2 regions of the Aerococcus sp. HMSC10H05 genome follow, and region 2 is predicted to be linked to the other one. Evidence: predicted binding sites of a transcription regulator. Region 2 holds the regulator's gene; the other holds the start of a gene.
What was found. The regulator NrdR, encoded in region 2, represses ribonucleotide reductase genes. The targets are predictions, from matches to a motif close to ACACNATATATNGTGT.

Region 1: HMPREF3116_RS06540 (deoxynucleoside kinase) is a predicted target of NrdR. The motif match lies at 2,030-2,045, and genes of this name have one in related genera.

The regions. Positions count from the first base shown of each region.
Region 1 covers NZ_KV786992.1:78,778-82,213, reverse strand. The annotation lists gene HMPREF3116_RS06550 (nucleoside 2-deoxyribosyltransferase) at 1-467, opposite strand, end outside; gene HMPREF3116_RS06545 (HD domain-containing protein) at 537-1,202, opposite strand; gene HMPREF3116_RS06540 (deoxynucleoside kinase) at 1,231-1,905, opposite strand; gene HMPREF3116_RS06535 (copper-translocating P-type ATPase) at 2,326-3,436, shown strand, end outside.
Region 2 covers NZ_KV786958.1:844-4,279, forward strand. The annotation lists gene dnaI (primosomal protein DnaI) at 1-142, opposite strand, end outside; gene HMPREF3116_RS01875 (DnaD domain protein) at 145-1,674, opposite strand; gene nrdR (transcriptional regulator NrdR) at 1,704-2,237, opposite strand; gene coaE (dephospho-CoA kinase) at 2,317-2,925, opposite strand; gene mutM (DNA-formamidopyrimidine glycosylase) at 2,963-3,436, opposite strand, start outside.

The DNA.
Region 1 (3,436 bases), on a different contig from region 2:
AAGTGATTGAAGTCATAGGTTGCTAATTCATTGATGTCAGTCATGAAGTAAGTACCGCCACGTGCAATCATCAAGTTTAATTCTTTACCTTCTAAACCATTTTCACTTAATAAGACAACGATAGCTGGTTTGTGCATCGCACGCATAAAACCTAACTCAAAGGCTGTGCCGTCATCAACATTTTCAACATCATATAAGAAAACACCAGCATCTGCAGTATTCATTGCAGATAGGTCGTTTTGGTAAGTCGCTACTTGCCATTCAAATGAACCAAAAATACCTTCTGGATCACGGTCAAAAGATGTATCTTTGTATTGGTGATCAAATGGGAAATGAACAACATCAACAGTTGGGTTTGCATTTAAAGCTTTTGTCGCTTCCTCTACACGGCGAACTTGGTCAGGATTGAAAAAAGGCGTTGCTAGATATAGCTTAGTGCTTGCTGAAATGTCTTTACGTTTATCCAATGATATAACCTCTTTCTTAAATTTAAAAATACTTGCTAATGATATTCTACAATAAATAATGTAAAATGTTTAAATATTTCCTTGCCATTCAGTCATAAATTGGTCAAGAAATTGTCGCATAAAGAGTGTTCGTTCATGCGCAATCTCTTTACCAGCTTCTGTATTCATAGAATGTTCCAGTTTTAGTAGTTTTTCATAAAAATGATTAATTGCAGTGGAAGGATGGTTGCGATAATTATCCTTATTTTTCACGTCAATCACAGGGATATTTGGATTATAAATTTCATTATTAGCGTGACCGCCATAGGCAAAAGTGCGCGCAATACCCATTGCACCAAGGGCATCGATTCGGTCTGCATCCTGAACATATTGGCCTTCAACTGACAAATCATACTGTGTAGTTAAGTTTTTTGAGTAGGACATATGTTGTATGGTATAAAGAATATTTTCTCGACTAGTTGGTGAAAGGTGTAACGTATCTAACAATTGTTCAACTTCCATTTGGCTAAAAATAATATCTGAAACGAGCTTGTCATCGATTGTATCATGTAAATATGCAGCAGCTTCAATGACGATTAAAGCTTCAGTATTACCATCACCATAATCTGCTATATACAAGGCTTTAGCGAGTTTAGCAACTCGGTCTGCATGCCAGTAATCATGACCAGTAGGGTCAAAAGCCATGCGTTCTCTTACAAAATCTTGAATTTTCTTAAGTCGTATTACCATTTCCATTTGTTCATCTCCTTAAACAAACAGTTTGCTATTCAAATGCGTCAGCAGTCACAATATCATTTGCAATCATAAAGTTTTTAATATCTTGAATTAAGACATGTTGATGGTGGGGATACTTGACTAAGTCATATTTTTCCATATCAATGAACATCACTTTAGATTGATGATAGTGATTTTTCACCCAATTATCATAACCAGACCATAAGCGGTGGTAATAGTCGATAAGTTCTTCCCCTTGTTCAAAGTCACGTCCACGATTATTTATGCGGGTCATAACAGTTTCAAAAGAACCATGTAGATATAGCATTAAATCAGGATGCTTGCGCGGAATTTCGGATAATTCTTCCATCATATTACGAGATAGATTTTCGTAAATTGAAAATTCTTCTTCACTAATACGTCCAATATCAGTATTCACTCTTGCAAAGTACCAATCTTCAAAAATCGATCGGTCTAAAACCGACTTATCTTCCCTAGAAGCTTGCTTGATTGTTTTAAATCGTGAATTCAAAAAATCTAATTGTGTTAAAAATGGATAACGCTTCAGCAATTGCTCTTCTGGACTGGCTTTGTAAAAATAGGGCAGCATAATGTTATCTTCAACTGATTCATAGAAGGGTTTAAAGTCTAATTCATCTCTGATTAAATTTGTGACGGTGGTTTTACCTAGTCCGATCATCCCACCAACGGTTATCATTGTCATTATATAACTCCTAACTTTTAAAAAAAGAAAACCTTTTATTGGTAAAGGTATCTTAGTGTAATCATATGTGAACTGTTTTTGTCATGAGTAGTGTCTTCTTGCTATACCATGAAAAAAGCACATAACACAATATATAGTGTTTGTATAACAATAATATAACATATATAGTACTTCATACAAGAGGCATTTATAATGATGCAAGGGTCAAAAAGTAAAAGAAAAGAAAGATACTTCTCTGTATTTTATAAATTTCAGTGATAAGAAATTTCAGGACGCCATTACCTATCCCTTTTAAGATAGGATAGGTAAAACTATTTGCATTTTCAAAAGAATAAAACTATACTAGAATTAAGTACAGTTTACAAATGTAAACATAATTTACGATTATATAGTGATTACATAGTATGGAGGTAGAGAATATTGGATAAAGATAATAATGCAAAACATCATCACAATATGCACCATGATCATGGCAACGAACATATGCATCACGAAGAGCATAACCATAACCACCATGATCATAGTGGTCACGGTGATCACGGTGGTCATGGACATGGTGGACATGGCGCTCATATGATGGCTGATTTTAAGCAACGTTTCTGGGTAGTGTTAGTATTATCTATCCCGTTAGCAATTATTGCACCTATGTCGATGCACTTGCTTGGTTATCATATTGATTTTCCTGGGCAAGGGCTTTTAGAATTTGGCCTTGCTACTATTGTATTCTTTTACGGAGGTAAACCCTTCTTAAGTCATGCTTGGCATGAATTGAAATCAGGGGTTCCGGGTATGATGATGCTGATTTCTCTAGCGATTGTCGCAGCTTATGTCTATTCGGTTTTAACCACCTTCTTCATTAGTGGCATGAACTATTATTTTGAACTTGCTAGCTTGATATTGATTATGTTGGCGGGACATTACATTGAGATGAAGGCGCAAATGTCAGCTGGTAATGCCGTTGAATCACTAGCCAAGCTCTTACCATCAGATGCTGAAGTGATTCATGAAGACGGATCAACAAGTGAAGTAAAAGTCGACCAATTGAAGAAGGGCGACCGTATCTTCATCCGGCCAGGTGCGAAGATTCCTATCGACGCTACAGTTTATGAAGGGCATTCTGAAGTAGATGAATCAATGTTGACTGGCGAATCTGTCCCCGTATTAAAAGAAGCGGGTGCGCAGATTGTTGGGGGTGCTATTAATGGGGATGGTATTCTAAAAGCTACTGTAACGAAAACGGGTACAGATACTTATTTAGCGCAAATTATTAACTTAGTTACTGACGCGCAAGCACAAAAATCTAAGGCACAATCAATTGCTGATGTTTGGGCTAAATATCTATTTTATATCGCTTTAGTTGCAGGGATTATCGCCTTTGTTGCGTGGACGGGTGTTGACGGCTATTTAATGGGCTTACAGTTTATGGTAGCAACCTTTGTTATTGCCTGTCCGCATGCACTTGGGTTGGCAGTTCCCTTGGTAAATGCTGAATCTACGTCCTTAGCTGCTGAATCTGGTTTATTTATTCAAA
Region 2 (3,436 bases):
ATTTTGCAAGAAAAGCCTGCACATCTGGGTCATTTTGGACAATGCTTTCGATTTTAGCTTGTCGTTCCTTGAAAATCGGATTGCGGTTAAATTGTTGTTTAAGCGAGTCTCCTACATTTTTCATTTGTTTATTATCAGCCATACTTACTCACCTTCTTTTGTATTTAATGATTGCAACAATTGTTGAATCTCAGCTTCTTGCGCACTTAGAGATGCTTTATTTTCTTGTTTAGTTGTCGCTTCTTTTGATGCGTCTTGTTTATTCACTTTTGGTGCACTTACCGGCTTTTGGTATTTATCCTGTCTTGAATCAGGATCTAACCATTTCGGCTTAACAGAAGCCTTTTGTGTTTGGTAACGCCCCTTGGCGATCCGATTTTTTTGTCGTTTTTCATAATTTTCAGCACTTTTTTGTTTACGTTGTTTCAGGTATATCATGGCCTCTTCAGGCTCAATAACCTTATTTTGACGCCAATCATCCGCAACACTTTCCAAGTAGGAACGAGTTAACCGGGGCTGCTCAAGTTCCACTAAACAAAATTGCACCATCACATTTAGGGTTGCAGGCTGAATCACACCCAATTCAATCAATTCCGTGATTGCTTTTCCTTCAGACTTCGTTAAGTAACCACCTTTTTGTTCCTTAATTGACTTCGCAAAGGCAATTGGGGGATAGTTTCTCGCCAATTTGGAAAATGACAATTCTTCTTGTGTTAGGCCTTTCTCTAACCATACTTGATCTGCTTGATCAACTTGCTGTCGCTTGGCTGTCTCACTAACAGTAATCCGGTCTGTTAAGCGAGCTTTTGTTCTTTCTACATGCTCTTCACCCTCTTGACCAGCTTGCTGGCTAGATTGATTTAAAGCTAATCGCTGCAATTTGCGAACATCGATTTGATTCGTCCGTAAATCTGTAGCTGATAATGCCAATTCTTTTAAATCTACTTCATCAAATCCATAAAGTTGATGTAGGGTTATAAACATTTCCTTCACTTCATCTGTAATCGCTTTTTCAGAAATAAAAGACGACTGTAGTAATTCTTTCAAAGTAGTCATATCTAGACTTGAACTCGTTAAGGTAGTCGCTTTAGTAGCTGGATTTTTTTGCATCAATCTAGCTTCAATTTCATCTGAAATGGGATAGTACTGACTTGGTAATCGATAGACATCTTGAAAAGTAGCGGTCACTTCAGTCCAGTCTGTTGACGTTAATTCAACTGGCTTCTTAGCTGAAAACTTATCGAGCATGAATTGATATCGGTCTTGGCCTAAACGATCCATTAGTAAACTAGACATAATTGGATCAGAAAAAATATGCTTACTATCTAAAGGAGCTTGTAACTGAAAAATTGTCGTCACTTCATCTTGACTATGATGGTCACTTTTTTCATAGACTTGCAGTAAGCCAATTGCTTCCAAACGACGTCTGGCCTTCACATACTGCTCTTTACCGACCACCATTTGTTCCATTAAGTCAAAATGGCGTAACGGTCGTGAGACGAAATCCCCTAATTGAATATTGGCATAAAGTGTCTGGTAAAATGCATAAGCTGTGCCACCGATAATTGGTTGATACAAATGTAGTAAAACTTGTTGGTCGATATCTGAAATCCAGTGAGGTTGGGTAATTTGCACAAACCCTTTTGGATCTAAATTTTGCCATGGGTATGCCATTATGATTACCCTCCCTTCTAAAGCATATTTTAGTCTATGTCCTCGTCTAAATCTTTAGCATCATCTGCATTGTCTACTGGATGAAACTGATCATCATGATCGTTTTGTGCATTCCGGCCTCTTAATCGTTCAATTTCTCTTAAAAAAACAGTTGGATCTTCAAATCGGCGGTATACACTAGCATAACGGATATAAGCTACTTCATCAATATCCGGCAAAGCCGCCATTAATAATTCCCCAATTTCAGAAGCTGGCACTTCATTTTGACTACGAGATCGTAATTCAGATTCCACATCTTGGGCTAGCTTTTCAAGTTGATCTGCCGATACAGGTCGTTTCTCTGCCGAACGAATCAACCCACGCAAAACTTTCTCATGTGAGAATTCTTCTCTCGTTCCATCACGTTTGACCACCAACAATGGTGTTCTTTCAATCCGTTCAAAAGTTGTAAAACGAGCACCACAATCTAGACACTCTCTACGTCGACGAATAGATCGATTATTCTCTGCTGGTCGACTATCAATTACTTTTAAATTAGTTGAACCACAATTTGGACATTGCATATATTTAGCACCTCTACTTTCATTTTTATATACGTGAATAATTTCTCGATTCATTATAGCACAAAGCCTGATATCCCCCTTATTTAAGCGGTTGGAAACCAGAAATGCCAAGCCAAGCATCTAATTGTTGATGTGTATCTGTAATTGAACCAGTATTATCAATTACTACATCTGCCATCATCACTTTCCGTTCAATCGACATTTGACTCGTCATGCGTTGAAATGCTTCAACCGGCGTTAGATGATCACGGTTAATTAGCCGGTCTAATTGAATGGTTTCTGACACATAAATCACCATAATTTGATCACAAGTATCTTCAAAGCCATGCTCAAATAATAGGGGGATATCCATCACAATCAACTCATGCCCAATAGCCTCATATTTATCTTTTTGACTATCCAACCAGTCACGTATAGGTTGGTGTAACAATTCATTTAATTTTTCACGTTCCTTATCATCACTGAAGATAATCTTGGCTAATTTTTTGCGATTCAATACACCATTTGGAAAGACAATATCATCCCCAAAATGTTGCTTTACTGCTTCTAACCCTGGTTGACCAGGTTCAACCACCACTCTGGCACCATAATCGGCATCAATCACTGGAAAACCTGCTGTCTTAAAGAATTTACTTGCTGTTGATTTACCTGTTGCAATACTGCCGGTTAGTCCTAAAATATGACTCATAAGACCTCCATTATTAACTTTTCTATTTAATAGTAATTTATTCATGTATCGTTTGGCAATGTGGACAATAGTGTGTCCCTCGCTGTGCCACTTTTATCTTTTCAATAGGGGTACCACACCGTTGGCAAGGGTTATCTGTTTGACCATATGCTTTTAAATAATTGGCAAAATGACCATTCTCACCAAAAGTATTCGTATAAGTACGAATAGTCGTGCCACCAACTGCGATTGCTGCTTGTATAATGTCACGACTAGCTTCAATAATAGCTGTGATTTCATGATCATATAAAGATGCGCCAATTTGTTGTGGGTGTACTTTTGCTTCATACAAGATTTCATCTGCATAAATATTACCAATCCCTGCAACAACAGACTGATCCAATAATACCGCTTTAATTGGCCGCTTTGTCCGCATTAACCTTGCTTTGAAATCTTCAAAATTTAAGTCCGCTGGCTCTGGTCCTAAATTTAATTGTGCGATTGCTGCGTCTGTATCCGCCTTATCGACCAT